Regions from separate parts of the Paenibacillus sp. LRG-1 genome, predicted to be linked through region 1. Evidence: predicted binding sites of a transcription regulator. Region 1 holds the regulator's gene; each other region holds the start of a gene.
What was found. Region 1 encodes Rex, which represses fermentation and respiration genes when NADH is low (regulators of the CRP and FNR family bind a similar motif). Its sites were predicted from a motif close to TTGTGAAATATTTCACAA; they were not measured.
Positions count from the first base shown of each region.

Region 2: a site for Rex is predicted at 3,818-3,835, ahead of ACUUJN_RS24590 (formate/nitrite transporter family protein). Genes of this name have one in related genera too.
Region 3: a site for Rex is predicted at 3,614-3,631, ahead of ACUUJN_RS22465 (cytochrome ubiquinol oxidase subunit I). Genes of this name have one in related genera too.

Region 1 covers NZ_CM170126.1:3,542,143-3,547,798, forward strand. Annotated here, with positions in the region: gene ACUUJN_RS15665 (AAA family ATPase) at 1-1,011, opposite strand, end outside; gene ACUUJN_RS15670 (hypothetical protein) at 1,004-1,537, opposite strand; gene ACUUJN_RS15675 (cell wall elongation regulator TseB-like domain-containing protein) at 2,080-2,604, opposite strand; gene ACUUJN_RS15680 (amidohydrolase) at 2,642-3,943, opposite strand; gene ACUUJN_RS15685 (redox-sensing transcriptional repressor Rex) at 3,930-4,583, opposite strand; gene dinG (ATP-dependent DNA helicase DinG) at 4,628-5,656, opposite strand, start outside.
Region 2 covers NZ_CM170126.1:5,554,932-5,560,587, forward strand. Annotated here, with positions in the region: gene ACUUJN_RS24580 (MFS transporter) at 1-357, opposite strand, end outside; gene ACUUJN_RS24585 (molybdopterin-containing oxidoreductase family protein) at 404-2,536, opposite strand; gene ACUUJN_RS24590 (formate/nitrite transporter family protein) at 2,910-3,743, opposite strand; gene ACUUJN_RS24595 (FAD-dependent oxidoreductase) at 4,132-5,493, opposite strand.
Region 3 covers NZ_CM170126.1:5,046,890-5,052,545, reverse strand. Annotated here, with positions in the region: gene ACUUJN_RS22475 (cache domain-containing sensor histidine kinase) at 1-1,644, shown strand, start outside; gene ACUUJN_RS22470 (response regulator) at 1,637-3,295, shown strand; gene ACUUJN_RS22465 (cytochrome ubiquinol oxidase subunit I) at 3,702-5,108, shown strand; gene cydB (cytochrome d ubiquinol oxidase subunit II) at 5,095-5,656, shown strand, end outside.

The DNA of each region.
Region 1 (5,656 bases):
ATGAATCGCTACACGTTTTTTCTCTTCCAAGGTCGATTCTCGGTCTGTCTTTTCACCCATCATCACTTTGTCAATTGCCATCGACAGATGCTTCTGCGCAATCATTTTCTGATCCTGTCTCATCGCATAGATTGCCGCTTCATTCATCACGCTCTCCAGCTGTGCGCCGGAAAACCCGTAAGATTCCTCAGCAATTTTGTCCAGATTTGCATCTTCCTGAATCGGTTTGTTTTTGGCATGAATTTTTAGAATATGAAGACGGCCCTTCTTGTCAGGCAGATCCACTTGAATATGACGATCAAAACGCCCTGGACGCGTTAAGGCGCTGTCCAGCATTTCTTTACGGTTTGTTGCCGCAATGATCAAAATCCGCGGTGTATCTGCGGAATAAATACCATCCATTTCTGTCAGTAACTGATTCAAAGTCTGATCATATTCTCGTTGCTGTCCACCCTCACGTTTACCACCAATTACATCGATTTCGTCAATAAAAATAATTGCATTTTCCTTCTTTTCCTTGGCTGCACGAGTACGCGCCTCCCGAAACAACTCACGGACACGACCCGCTCCAACACCAACGTACATTTCAACAAATTCACTACCTGAGGCTGCAACAAATACAGAATTAGTGTAGTGTGCCGCTGCCTTCGCCATCAGCGTTTTTCCTGTTCCCGGAGGACCAGTGAGCAAAACGCCTTTTAATGGACGGATACCAAACTTGGAAATTTCATCATGTCGATTCAAAAAATCCAGGGCCTCGCGCAGTTCCTGCTTAGCGCTTTCTTGCCCACCGATTTCCTCAAAAGTCAGCTTGTCCGGACCATTTTTTTTACGTTTACGCTCTTGCCCAGCACCTACGGCCAAACCGCCACGCGCATGCATAAGCATTAACAAGCCGCTGAACATCACGCCAGCAACCAGAAGAGGGATAATATTTACCCCAATAAAAACGAGAAATATAATGGTTACCGGCACAATGCCGATTAATATTTCCTTAATCCATCTAGGCATTAGGCCATACCCCCATTTGCTGAGATTGACGTGGCAAAACGATAAACTTGGTCGCTTTACCTTCGCTGAGTCGGATATAGACATTGTTCGAATCCATGTCGGTATCAGCTTTGATACCCGTCTTTTTCTTTTTCATCTGCTCAACTGTAGATGAAATTTGAGTATACTTTTTATTTTCCATCGCTTCGGCCACAGGAAACATAGCCTCAGACCACCATTGATTCAGTGCTGAATTGGAACGATCTGCGATATCCAACTTAATGGTGCGGCTGCCAATGATGGATTGTCCTTTTTGCTTAACCACATCGACCAATCTGGCCACATCCGCCTGCGGTTTGAGATCTAGTTTCAATACAACCTGATCCTGTTTAATATCTATTTGAGCGCTTGTCACGCCTGGATATTGAGATACCAGTTTTTCCAGAGGACTTTGCATTGTAACCTGACGGTAAATGAACCATCCCCCAAATAGCAGCAAAGCTGCCAAAACTGCCGCCACAACGATAGGAACTACACGCAATTTCAAACAACATCCTCCTCTCAAAATGTAAAACCCAGAAGAAACGGGACGAATGTCAACAAACAACCAAATTGCATGATCTTATAGTGATCAGCAATTCTTTTTTCTATCATTTTTGTCTATCACTTATAAAATATAGTATATCATAACGTATATCTAATATCGAAGGCAATGTGTGGAGGAGTTGTGATGAGGCAAAATCTTTGGTTATGGTGGAGGCGAGACGCTGCGTGTAGGATTTGATCTTACGATCGCTGTTGCCACCGGATTTTTTCGATTAGATTCTTATGGGGAAAATCCGGCGGCAAAGGCGAACGCTCCGCTTCTCCAGATTCAAATCCTCCACTCCGCTATTGCCCGCCACAAAGATGAATTTGACCTAGGAGAGAAGATGGATAGGTAAAGATGCTTCACTGGCTTTCAGCCAGCTTTACGGCATAGCAAAACCAAAAGACGTAAATACGAATTTTGTCGTATTTACGTCTTTTTCTTGAGCTTTTAATCATTTACTAGTCATTCATTCCACATTTGCCAATCCTCACACCAGCTCAGTTATTGGGCAAAGTATATTTCACACCCGTCGCTACCCCATCTGAGAAACGATAAAAGGTGTAGTAATGATGACTTCCATCATCGTAAAACAACTGCCACACATATTCGCCATTGAACACACTCGGCTGAAGCCTTACAATTTTTGCACCTGGAAGCTGCTGCTGAATTATTGCCGTCATTTTTTGCTCATCGACTCCGTTCTTCAGCAACTCGGTGTGAACACCGCTATTATCTGCGGCAGGTACGTTAGGTTGTCCTTCCACTTTTTGAAAAGGAACCCACACCATTATATTTTCATTCTGTGCATTTTTCCCTTGAACCACCCAGTATACCTGATCCCACACAGACTTCCATGTTTGAGTCGTGCTAACCAGACCACCTGATTGCTTGGCCTTAATGATAGCAGCATTTTCCTCAGCCACCTGGTCTTGAGTAACATAGGAATAATACCAGAAAATGCTGATCAGGATCAGTATCACGGCCAAAATGGCGACCGCTATCCACTTTTTCTTATTTTTCAAACCCGTGCTTCCTCTCTAAGGGGATGTGACACCTAAATTAGCGCGACAGCAGCCCTTCAAAGGCGGCTTGTGCCTCATGTTTGATACGTTCCTCGTCCATAGTCAGGCATTCGCCGTTTTTCACAACCTGGCGACCGTCTACCCACACATGAGCCACGTCCTTGGCGCTTGCAGAGTATACCGCATGGGAAATAAGATCTGTACGCGGCAAGAAATGTGCCTGATTCAGATCCAACGCGATAAAGTCAGCCTTGTTGCCCGCTGCCAACGCTCCTACTTCTTTTAAACCAATCGACTTTGCACCGTATTCTGTTGCAAGACGCAGCGCTTCACTTGCAGGAACTGCCGTAGGGTCACCGGATACACCCTTGTGAATAAGTGCCGCCAGACGCATTTCCTCGAACATATCCAGGTTATTATTGCTGGCAGGACCATCCGTTCCGAGAGAAACAGTAACCCCTGCACGCAGCAATTCAGGCACTCTGGCCACACCACTTGCCAGCTTCAAGTTGCTACCAGGATTGTGCGAAACCGCTACACCACTTTCAGCCAGTAAAGCTATTTCTTCGTCGTTCAAATGAACGCCATGGGCAACAAGCGAAGGACGGGAGAAAAAGCCAAGCTTATCCAAATGTGCAACTGGACGCAAACCGTAGTCGCGTATGTTTTGCTCCACTTCGGCGATCGTCTCAGACATGTGCGTATGCAGTGGCAAGTCCAGATCATGCGCAGCTTGTACGAATTTTTCAATAAACGCAGGTGGACATGTGTATGGCGCGTGCGGAGACATCATCGTTGTAATACGCCCGTCTGCTTTACCATGCCAGTTACGCGCAAAAGTCACGGCCTCAGCCAGCTTGATTCGCTGTTCTTCTTCCGAGCATAGTCCAATTGCTCCACGCATCAGACTTGCACGAATACCTGACTCTTCAGCTACACGAGCCACCTCATCCATATGATCGTACATATCCAGGAAGGTCGTTGTTCCACCTTTCAGCATTTCCAGCACAGACAAGGACGTACCCCAGTACACGTCCGTAGATGTAAACTTGGCTTCCATAGGCCACATTTTCTCCTGAAGCCATACTTGAAGTGCCAAGTCATCTCCATGCCCACGCAGCAGAGACATCGCCGCATGACCATGAGTATTAATCAGACCAGGTAAAAACAATAGCCCCTTACCATCGATCGCTTCCGTCTCTTCCTCACCCGCAGGCAAAGTCTCGCCAATATAAGTAATACGGCTATCCTCCACAATCATAAAACCATGGACTACCCCAGCTTCTGATCCATTTACGGCAAAAGAGCCGTTTTTAATCATCCATTTATTCACTGTCATATTGTGTTTCTTCCTTTCCGTCCTCCAAATAATAAGCGAGGCTAAGCAAATCAGTTGTAAAGTCTGTGGCATGAATCCGAATGTTGGCCGGTGCCTTGAGAGTAGTCGGTGCAAAGTTCAGGATCGCTCCAATTCCGCTCTCAATAAGCCTGTCAGCCACGTGCTGTGCTTCAAAATCAGGTACGGTAATAATCCCGATTCGAATGTTTTTTTCTTTCACAGTCGCTTCCAGTTCATCCATCGGTTGAACGACCAATGTATTGATCTTGGTCCCTACCTTATCCGGAAACGCATCAAATACTGCGACAATCTTCATATTGTCTTTTAAATAAGCGTTATAATTCGAAAGGGCTTGCCCCAGATTACCCGCACCGACCAATACGACATTAATTTGCTGGTCGATTTTCAGGATATGGCGTATTTTCTCAATTAGATAAGAAACATCATAACCGATACCCTTCCGACCAAAATCTCCAAAATAGGCGAGATCTTTACGGATTTGGGCCGGGTTCAAATCTAGCCTCTGTCCCAACTCTTGAGAAGAGACCGTAGCCACCTCCCGTTTGTGAAGTGCATTCAGATAACGTAAATATACGGGTAACCTCCGTACGACAGCCTCTGAAATTTTATCTGATTTCATACTTGCTCCCCCTAATTGTAACGAACATACTTAGTGTCCGTCCGTTATGCCTCTGTCTCCGGGGCGGATTGGAGCCATTCGGCGATGCGGGGCACCATTTGCTCCGATGGCATATGCTCCATTTTTGGTCCCGGTAACGAGTACAAAAAGTGCTTTCCGTAATAGGATTCGATCACACGCGTATCGTAAACGATAACGACCCCGTGGTCGCTCGCTGTACGTACTAACCGACCAAATCCCTGTTTGAAGCGAATGACCGCTTGTGGTACAGACAGCTTCATAAATGGATTCTTCTTCTGCTGCTGAAGCAGCTCGCTTTTTGCCTCCAGCAACGGGTGATTCGGCGGTTGAAACGGCAAGCGAACAATGGCCAGACAAGTCAGAGCCTTTCCTGGAATATCGACGCCTTCCCAGAAGCTGCTGGTTCCCAGCAATACAGAAGCTTTGGCTTCCTGAAAACGGCGGGTTAGCTTGCTGCGACTCCCACTGTCCACACCTTGTCCCAGCACAGTAATTTCGCTGGATGCTAAGGCCTCTTTGAGCGGCTCATACACTTGCCGGAGCATCCGATAGGAAGTAAACAGAACGAGCATTCTCCCCCGCGTCGCCTGAGCAGTCGCTCCTAGAGAGCTAACGAGCATATCTACAAAGTGTGCATCTCCTACACTGCCCTTCACGCTTGGGAAATCCCGTGGAATGACCAGCAACACCTGATCCCTGTAATTAAAGGGTGACGGGAGCTGCGAAGTCATCAGCCGCTCTTGATCTGCGGCCTCCTGCAAGCCGAGCTGATCGATCATGTACTGAAACGACTTATCTACCGATAAGGTAGCAGACGTCAGAATAATGCTTCTTTTTTTGTCAAAAAACATTTCTTTCAACTGGCGGCTCACATCGACGGGCACCGCATAAAATTGCAATGATTTACTACGGAATTGCCCACTCGCTTCGAGCCAGTATACGGTTGTTTCATCATCGAGTCGGATAAAAAAGCGCAAATTTTCTCGGATTCCCGCCAAATCCTTGAGCAGACCCGTGATATCTGTAATAAGGCTATCTGCCGCATAATCGTC
Region 2 (5,656 bases), 2.0 Mb from region 1:
CGCAGGCACAGATACGACATTAAAAAAGCCGATAAAGCCCATCATGATGACAAACGCTACCCAATGACCACTGGTAAATGGAAGCGTGAGAAGTCCCAGCGCGTTCATCGCCAGTGAGCCAACAATCAATTTTTTGGCTCCAATACGATGATAGAGGGCTCCGCCCAGCACTTGACCAAAAATTCCGCCCAGAGACTGCACTAAAATCGCAATCCCTGCATCTCCCATACTACGGTTCAGTTCGTCAAACACATACATGCTAACCAACGGCCACATCAGGGAACTTCCAGCAGAATTAATCAGGCTAGCAACGAGAAACACTTTCACTTCTTTCGGATAAGACTCCAACCATTTCATATCTTTTGTTTCTCCTTTTGCATCTGACGCCATAAATGGCATTATCTCATTGGGGCTTCACATTCACCACCGTTGAGAAGAAAGTAGCCCCCTGTCCCATATCCGACAGCCGATCAGAGGTTAACACATTGGCACGCTGTCTGCGTCCTTTGCCTTCCCACCATAATCCCTGGCTAATCACTGTACCTGGCAGCATCAGATCGGTGACTTTGGCTTTCAGCTCATACGTCCCCCGATCATTCCATACGGTAACCGGTTCCCCATCCGCGATGCCTCTTGTCTGAGCATCCTCCGGGTGAATTTGTAGCAAGGGCTCCCGCTCCAGCCGCTGATGCTTGGGTAAGTTAGCGAAAGTAGAATTCAGAAAATTATGGTTTGGCGGTGAAATAAACATTAATGGAAACCGCTCGTCCGCTTGCGGTCGATGCTCTCCATCATACCCCTCAATCAGCGGCACATATGAAGGCATCGCGGGCAGACCTGCTTGTTTCATTTTTTCCGAATATAGCTCAATCTTGCCTGAAGGCGTGGTTAGACGATCCAAATAAGTGGCCTTTGGCGACATATCAAGCTTTACAAAAGGTGACTTCTTTAAGGCTTCCAAGGTTACACCGTTGAGATAAGGGTTCGTTGGATTATCCAGCGCGCCTGCGATCATGTCCGCTTCACTTTCCGTAAAGGCAGCTTCGTCAAAGCCCATAGCCCGTCCGAGCAGGCTAAACAGCTCATAATTGCTTTTGCTTTCCCCGAGTGGAGCAATGACGGGTTCCTGCATCTGGACATAGTGATGCCAGTAGGATTTATATAGGTCTGTACCCTCAAAGGAAGACGCTGCAGGCAGCACAATATCGGCATAACGGGCCGTATCCGTAAGAAACAGGTCATGTACGACTGTGAACAAATCCTCTCGTTCAAATCCTTCAGTCACCCGTTCCGAATCGGGAGCTACAACTACCGGGTTACTGCAGTATACAAATAACGCCTTAATCGGCTGTTCCTTCTGTAGCAGCGCTTCTCCGATCCGGTTCATGTTGATCACCCGGGCATCCGGGTTCTGTCGCAGATCAGGACGCGCCAGATTGGCGCCGTTAAACTTGCCATAAGCGCCATTAGAGCGTGATGCTCCCCCGCCGTGCTTCAGCCATTGTCCAGTGAGCGCAGGCAAGCATGTAACCGCACGTACGTTCATACCGCCATTATCATGATGCTGAAGCCCATTACCTATATTGATATACGCTGCTCGCGCAGTTCCGTACATTTCCGCTAAACGGATAATATCTGCTTCCGGCACGCCGGTAATCCGCGAAACTCGCTCTGGTGTATATGTCTTAACATGCTCGCGCAGTTCCTCATGGCCTACCGTGTAGCGATGTAAAAATTCGTCGTCCGTCAGTCCCTGAGCGAACAGCACATTCATAACACCCAGCGCGAGCGCCGTATCCGTCCCCGGATATAACGGAATGAACCAATCCGCCCATTGCGCCGTCCGGTTGCGATGAACGTCAATAACGACCACCTTAGCACCCTTTTTACGTGCCTTCTCAGCCAAAACGACCTGATGCATGTTGGTGCTAATGACATTTCCACCCCACACAATAATGAGGTCTGCATCCTCCGTGTCCTCCGGGCTGGTGCCGCCCTTAAAGCCCATAACGGATGCCCAGCCTTCATTCCCAGCCACGCTGCAAATCGTCTGATCCAGTTGGCTTGAACCCAGCGCATTAAAAAATCGGCGATCCATTCCATCCACACTCAATACGCCCATATTGCCATAAAAGCTGTAGGGGAGAATAGATTCCGATCCGTCCGTACGTATCAGCTCCTTGAATCGACCTGTAATGGTATCGACCGCTTCCTCCCAGCTAATTCGTTCAAACTTCCCTTCTCCTTTGGGGCCTATACGTTTCAACGGATAGAGCACCCGATCAGGATCATATACCCGCTCCGTCATATTGCGAACTTTGTTACAAATAGCGCCTTTGGTAATAGGATGATCCGGGTTCCCAGTGACCTTGACTATCTTTCCATTTTCCTTGTGAAGCAGGAGCCCACACGTATCCGGGCAATCTAACGGGCATACAGCCGGAAAAATACCGTCCTGCTGCTCCGTCATCCGCTGTCCCCTCTGTAAGTCTTGTTGAAGCGTGGCCTCAGGAGGCGCGCTATTGCGATGATCCATAGTGTTGATGCTCCTTTCCGTTACCGTTTCCAAAAATTACACTGATCTTATCATATCCACAGCTTTGGCCTATGGCAAGAGAAGGATTTTCCCACACAGCCGCTCTCCAAAATATTAAAAAAATCCGTCTGCTGCATAGAGCAAAACGGATTTTTTTAAGAATCATAATTTTTTTCGACATCCTGTTTCATCATATCTTACCGAGGGTAAAAGAGATCAAGGCATTATGGGACGAGAGCACACTCATCCTCCATGCCAAATCATGGACCACTCCCAAAAAAATCCGCCATGACAGGTTTCGTTCCCCCGGGCCTGTCATGGCGGATTTGCTTTGTTTATTGCTGTTTAAAGTGCCGTAATTAAGCAGGGTCACTCAACGGATTTGATGTGCAACCGAAGAAGTGGTTGGAGATTCATTCACTGGATGTGCGTTGGCTTGAGGCTTTTTCAAATAGGCCAACCAGTAGGCTCCAGCCACAAACAGGCTACCTCCTACCAAATTTCCCAGCCAGACCGGAATGAAGTTCATAACATAATCTGCCCATGAAAAGTGGCCTGCAAAAATAGCCGCCGGAATGAGAAACATATTGGCAACAACGTGCTGAAATCCAATAGCGACAAAGGCCATGGTCGGGAACCAAATCCCCATAATTTTGCCGCCAATTGAGTCTGTGCTATAAGCCAGCCATACAGCCAGTGCTACGAGCCAGTTACATCCTATACCCGATATAAAAGACTGCAAAAAGCTTTCATGTAGCTTATGTCCTGCCATATCCACCACTTTGTCCAGGTAAGGGCCCGTTTCTGTCAAACCCAGCACATGGCCAAAGAAAAATGCAACGAATAACGCACCCGCAAAATTACTGAGCGTAATAATCGCCAAATTACGAAGCATGGCCCCTGTCTTAATCCGTCCTGCCCATCTCGCCAAAGGAACCGCCATCATATTGCCGGTCAGCAATTCTCCGCCGGCGATCAAAACTAATACCAGACCTACAGGGAACACCGCAGCTCCAATAAAGGTGGCAATGCTTCCCCATTCTTTAGGCGCACTTGCAATAACACGTATATCCAGCAAAAACCCGAGTGCAATAAATGCACCTGCCAAAAATCCCAGTACCACCGCCACAGTCCACGGGTTGTTCGCCTTGGCCACTCCTGTTTCCACCGTCTTTTCGGCAATTTGCCCCGGTTTATAGCTCGCCATATGTCCCCGCTCCTTTAATATCTTTTCACTAAAATGTTCTTCTTTCATATTTTATTTAAAATCAGTGATTATGTTTGTGAAAAAAATCACTTTATCAAGCATTAAAAAAACAGCCCTTGGAAAAAGGACTGTCTTTTCTGTATTATTACATCTACTGCGCTACTACGCGCTTTGCATTTAGTTGTATTCTTCCTTTTCAACTGCTCTCAAGAACCAAATAACTCCACCGAGGCCTACCAGCGCTACGACTACAAGAAAAAGGATATAAAACAAATCCATAAGCTACTTACCCCCTAATCCTTATGCTACTCTATATTGTACTATAAGGATTCGTCCATACGTCTCAGATTGTTGACAAACTTATGAACAATGTCACAGACAAACCGAATTATACAGTAACTGGGTTCCGTTCGGATATTGTAGGCAATGCTTGTAAACCTGCTGCGTTCAGGAAATTCCAAGGCTTGTTATAATGTGGCTGGAAGAAGAAATCGACAAAGGCCAACTGGTCAATGGTCATATGATTTTGAATGGCTACGGATAGCGTGTTAATGGATTGCGTCAAATCCACCTTCGACATAATTTGTGCCCCCAAAATTCTCCGTGTCTCCTGCTCATATACCACTTTCAGTAATACCTTTTCGGAGGTTGGCATAAATTCAGGCCGGTAGCTGTCTTCAATGGTTACAGCTTCTACAGTCATGCCTTCGTCCGTTGCCGCCGCTTCCGTCATGCCTGTTCCTGCAATATTGTCTTCGTAAATTTTGATACCCGAAGTTCCTTGGGTTCCCATGTAGGCAATGGTTGGTTGTACCAGATTACGTGCTACCAGCGTACCCATACGAACTGCGTTGGTTGCCAAAGGGATATAAGCCGTTTTGCCTGTCGGATTATAGCGGATTGCACAGCTGTCACCTGCTGCAAACACGTCCGGGCAGCTACTTTGCATATAGTTATCCACAATGATCGCACCGTTAGGCAACATATCTACCTGACCTTTGAGCAGATCCGTTTGAGGTCGGAAACCGATGCAGAGAATAACAAGCTCTGTTTCATATTCTCCTTTAGAGGTCACGACTTTACTTACCTTACCGTTCGTACCCTCAAAACGACTCACCGTCTCGCCAAGTACCAGCTTAATGCCATGTTCCTTCAGGGAACTTTCAATCCGGTCTGTATACTCATGGTCCAAATACTTATTCAATATACGATCAGCACTGTCGATCAGTGTTACATTTTTACCGTTCATTTGGAAAGCTTCTACCAGTTCAACACCAATGTATCCAGCTCCGACGACTGTAATGTTCTGTACATGCTGGGCTTTCTCAATGATATCATTCGAATGATTATAGTTTTTACAGAGCAAAATATGATCAAGTTCAATGCCTTCCAGCTTCGGAATAATAGGCCATGATCCTGTGGTCACAATTAATTTATCAAATGTGTCTGTAAATTCTTCACCTGTTTGGAGATTACGTGCATGCAGCGTCTTGCCTGCCGTATCCACACTCGTTACCTCATGAAGCATCTTGGTCTCTACACCCAAGTCAGCCAGTTTATCTGGAGACGAATAAAACAGTCCGTGCGGATCTTTGACGACACCACCTACGTACAGCGCAATACCACAAGATAAGAATGAAATATTATCATTACGCTCATAAACGGTAATTTCGGCATCTGGATAACATTTAGCTGTGTTGACGATAGCTGCCGTGCCTGCGTGTGTACATCCGATAACTGCTACTTTCATGTTAAATTCCTCCTTGGTGTGTGGGCATAAAATGTATAATAATTGTGAATAGTTTCACGTAAACAGCTCGTTTGCGTTTGTGATTTATTTCACTTCATGCACTTATTATAGTGTGATATTTTTCACATTACAATAGCTTTTTAAGATATTCACAATTTGTCCA
Region 3 (5,656 bases), 1.5 Mb from region 1:
ATTGCCCAGACAGTAAACAATGTGGAAAAGATCAAGAGCCAGACGGCAAATTTACTGCGTGTGCCAACGGATATTTCAAATGGGCTCATGTTCGATAAGAGGTTGAGGGAGATGGCGAACAGACGGTATCCGGGTATGGTGGAGCTGATGAATGCGTATCATCAATACAAGGATTTTAATGAGTATACTCAGCAATATAGAGAGATTGCTACCATCCGGTTCTATTCGTACAATCCGACGCTTGTCAATAATCTGGAGTTTATTCCAGTGGACTCTAACATTGAGCGGCAGCAGTGGTTCCAAACGGCTTTGAAGGGGACGGCGATTAACTGGTTTTACATTCATGATAAGGAAGATAACCCGGTTAATCGCCTGAGCCTGGTACGGCAAATTCCATTTCCCGAATACAATACCAAGGGAGTTCTGATGATATCGCTGAGTCAGACCGAGTTGAATCATATGCTGAGCAAGGAGCCCTTTGAAACATTGATTGCAGATCGTAATGGTATTGTGGTCGCAGCTACTCGTCCGCAGTCGGTGGGTCAGACGTTGGGAGATTTACATTTGGGCTTTGATGTTCAGCGTGCGGGTAAGGGAATATATGAAGCGAAAATCAACGGAAAGTCCTCCAACATCATCGTGGATGAGCTGCTGCCCGCCTCCAGTGTGAGCGGATTTACGATTATTTCAGTGTTTTCGACGGAGCATATTGTACAGGGAGCCAACCGAATTAGCTTGATTGGTGCTCTATGTGTTCTTGCGGTGCTGGTTATGGCACTGATTCTGATCACCATCATTTCCTGGCTGATTACCAAACGCCTACAGCGGTTGAGCTATGAACTGGGTAAGGTAGCCGCGGGCGATTTTCATGTGGTATCGAGTGTGGAGGGAAGGGACGAGATCGGGGATTTATCCCGCCGTTTCAACTATATGGTGAACAGTATTCGCCAACTCATGGCGCAGGTCTATGAGACGAGTGAGCATAACAACAGACTGGAATTGGCACAAAAGGATATCAAGCTAAAAATGATGGCTAGCCAAATTAATCCGCATTTTCTGTTTAATGCGTTAGAATCCATTCGAATGAAAGCACATCTGAATGGGGAAGCGGAAATTGCAACGACGGTGCGTTTGCTTGGCAGGCTGATGCGCCGGAATCTGGAGATTGGCAGTGGTAAAACGACGGTACTACAGGAGCTGGATATGGTGCGATCCTATTTACAAATTCAGCAGTTCAGATTTGGAAATCGTTTGATTTATGAAGTGAATTTGGAAGAAAGCGCGACGGACCTGTCGATTCCTCCCTTAATCATACAACCGCTGGTGGAAAATGCAGTCATTCATGGCCTGGAAAATAAGGAAGAGCCAGTTACCGTGAAGGTAGATATTGCAATAGAACGAAGAGAGCTAAAAATTAAAGTAGAAGATGATGGGATTGGCATGGAAGCTGGGCAACTGACCCGTCTGCTAGCTCGGATCAGGGGGACGGAAGAGCCGGAAGGAAGCAGTATTGGCCTGCGTAATGTACATCAACGTCTAACATTGATGTACGGCGAACGTTATGGACTGCATATTGAAAGCGCATTACAAGAAGGAACAACCGTATACTTTTCCATACCAAGGGGGGAAGAGTCGAATGTATAAAGCAATGATTGTAGATGATGAGCCTGCGATTCGTGAAGGATTGTCCTCCATTATTGACTGGGGGAATTGTGGCTTCCGTATTGTCGATACGGCAGGGAACGGACGCGAGGCTCTGGATAAGTTCGGAGAGCATCGACCGGAGCTGGTCATTGTAGATATTCGTATGCCCGGGATGAGTGGGCTGGAGGTCATACGAAGCATACGTGAAAAGAACGGAGAGCCGTTTCACTTTCTCATATTAAGCGGATATGCAGACTTTGATTATGCACGGCAAGCCATGGGCTTCGGGGTGGATGGCTACCTACTGAAGCCAGTTGATGAGGAAGAAATGACGACAGAGTTGAAACGGGTACGGCAAAACATTGAGGACGAGAAAGAAGATGGCAAATGGGGAAGTCCGCCTTCCCATGAGCGTAATTGGATCGAAGCACTATTGTTTCCGGTTCATCAAGAGCATGCTCGTAATGCTGTGGAAAGCAGCGATTCTCTTCACAGAGCATCCAAGCAAGCTGAACATCAAAGCGGTAACGGAAAACATGGACAACAGCCCGTGTTACCAGAGTTGGACTGGAGTAGCTATCAGGTTATTCTGCTCGATTTACGTATTCCTGACTGGGATCGGCAAGCTCGGCTGGCGGCAGCAAAGCAGCGGCTAACAGAATTGTGCCATGAGCAGGGCAGAGGTATCGTGTTTGAGGCTGGAATATATATGGGTCTTTTGCTTCCCGCCACGTTAAAAACGGAGAAAGATGCTGTTCAGTTACTGGCTGCTTGGCGACAGGAGCTAAAGCCGTGGGCAAAGGAAATTTATGTGGCTGCCGGTGATCCTGTAGCCATTCTTAACGACATTCCCAGGTCTTTTGAGCAGGCACTACGATTGTTAGAACGTACGTTTTTGTTCCGGGCAGAAAGAGCCATGCTTTCCGGAGACCTACACGAATTGGAGACAGTCGAGACTGAAAGGAGTGGAGCGTCTGATAGTGCCACAGATGATCCCCTACGTTATGCAGAAAAGCTGTATTATGCGCTAGATATGGCTAATAGTGAAGCTGCAACCCGTGTCATTAAGGAAATGGAAGGCCAATTTCCACGGATTTATCGCACAGAATCTGCAATCAAGGCGGCGTTCGCCCAAACATTCACACTGGCGTTGAACAAGTATGCAGCCGGACAGGATCACAGCCGAACCGTGCTAGAGGAGCACTCCAGCTTTATAATCGATGTATATGCTTATTCCACATTGGGCGAGCTGGTGGATCACTCGCTGGAGCATGTGTTGCAATGGATTGGCCAGACTGAATCTGGTGGCAAGGGCATCATCATGAAACAAATGATTGACTTTATACATAGTCATTATGATGAAAATTTGCGACTGGAGTTACTGGCAGATATGTTCAATTACAATAGTGGCTATTTGGGCAAACTGTTCAAAAGTCATACTGGCGAGGCCTTTAATGCCTACCTGGATAAGGTGAGGATTGAGCGAGCAAGAGAATTGCTTGCTCAAGGAATTAAGGTGCACCAGGTGGCGGAACGCGTAGGATATGCGAATGCAGATTATTTTCATAGTAAATTTAAAAAGTATGTTGGAATGTCACCTTCCTCCTACCGTAATCGGGTTCAAAAGAACGGAGGAACAGATGGCTGTTGATAGAATCCCTAGGTTCAACGCTATGAAGTCTCTCTTACAGATGTCGGAGGTACGACCTCCGAACGAAGAGAGGCTCTTTTTTTATGGCGGATAAATGGATAGATCAATCGAAAATGTCACATTTATTATGTAGTTTAGGCCGTTTTCATCAAATCGCCATCGTTATGACACAGATTTGACACGATGTTCACATTTTCGATTCTATTTCATTTAAATTTATTCTATATAATGGGGATAATCTGAAGCCGGATCATGACAACCATGGTGAAGGTAGTTGAGTGAGTCATTTTCTAAAAAGTGACCGCTGCATATGTAAGAATGTGAATACTATCACAAATGTAGAAGACTTCAGATTACAGACACTATAAATCAATGTTAAGAGAAGTGCAGGGGGAGGAGCAACATCATGGACGTATTGGATTTGGCACGGTTGCAGTTTGCAACTACAACGATTCTTCACTTTGTTTATGTGCCGATCTCCATTGGATTGTCGTTATTGGTGGCAATTATGGAGACTATGTATGTTATCAAAAAAAATGACTTGTACAAAAAAATGGCTCAATTCTGGGGAACGTTTCTGCTGATTAACTTTGCATTGGGCGTAGTCACCGGGATTTTGCAAGAATTCCAGTTCGGGATGAACTGGTCGGACTTTTCCCGTTTTGTGGGTGATGTATTCGGTACGCCGCTGGCGATCGAAGCGCTGCTTGCATTTTTCCTGGAATCGACCTTTATCGGATTATGGGTATTCGGTTGGGAAAGATTGTCCAAAACGGTCCATTTAATCTGTATGTGGCTGGTATCTATCGGTACGATGTTATCGGCGTTGTGGATTCTAGCTGCTAATTCATTCATGCAGCGTCCAGTAGGATATGAGATTCAAAATGGACGTGCAGAAATGAAAGATTTTGCTGCTCTGTTAACGAATGAACAACTGTTATGGGAATTTCCGCATACGTTGTTTGCTGCTTTTGCAACGGGGGCATTTCTTATCGCGGGTATCAGTGCATGGAAGCTGATGCACAAAAAGAATATGGACTTTTTTAAACCTTCTTTTAAATTGAGCATTATTGTTGCCTTAATCAGTGCCATTGCTATTCCTTTGTTTGGTCATGGTCAGGCTCAATATTTAGTGAAAACACAACCGATGAAGATGGCTGCCAGTGAGGGCTTATGGGAGAACAGCGGTGACCCCGCTCCTTGGACAGTTATCGCGGGTATTGATCCTGAAAAGAAGGAAAATACCTTTGAAATTAAAGTTCCTTTTGCTCTGAGTTTTCTATCTTATAGTAAATTTTCCGGCTCTGTGCCTGGTATGAATGAGCTTCAAGCAGAATATGAAAAAACCTATGGTCCGGGCGATTATATCCCGCCAGTACGTACCACGTTCTGGAGCTTCCGTATTATGATTGCGGCGGGATGTGGCATGATTGCACTCGCTTTATACGGTGCTTACCTGACGTTCCGTAAAAAGCTGGAAGGTTCACATCGCTGGTTCTTCCGTCTTATGATATGGGGGATATCCCTTCCATTCATTGGGAATACTGCTGGTTGGATCATGACCGAAATAGGTCGCCAACCGTGGACTGTATTTGGTTTGCTTCAAACAAAAGATTCTGTTTCGCCTACGGTTGTGGCAGGAGAAGTGCTGTTCTCGTTCATCTCATTTACCACATTGTATTTAATTTTAACAGGTGTGCTGGCATTTCTGTTTTACCGTACGGCTCGCAAAGGTCCAGATATCGAGCCACATCAGCAAACGGTAATTCATGATCCATTTGCCCAAGGGGGTGACAATAATGACGCTAAATGATTTATGGTTCTTATTGATCGCAGTGTTGTTTACCGGTTTCTTTTTTCTGGAGGGCTTTGATTTTGGCGTGGGGATGGCCACGGGATTGGTACCGCGCAATGACCAACAAAAACGTTTGATGATCAATACGATTGGTCCATTTTGGGATGCCAACGAAGTGTGGCTGATTACAGCAGCAGGTGCGATGTTTGCCGCTTTCCCGCATTTTTATGCAACTATGTTCAGCGGATATTATCTGGTATTTGTCTTTATTTTGCTAGGTTTGATCTTGCGTGGAGTTTCTTTTGAGTTCCGCGGCAAGGCTGAAGGGAAATGGTGGACAGGAACGTGGGATGCCTGCATTCTGATTGGTAGCTTTCTACCGCCGATGCTGTTCGGTATGGCTTTTGCGGCTTTGGTGAAAGGTGTACCTATTCAGCAAAACATGGATTTGAAAGCTGGATTTTCCGATGTGTTCAATGGATACACCGTATGGATTGGACTGACAGTGGTCGGAATGTGCCTAATGCATGGGCTGACGTTCATTTCCCTGCGGACGATTGGAGAAG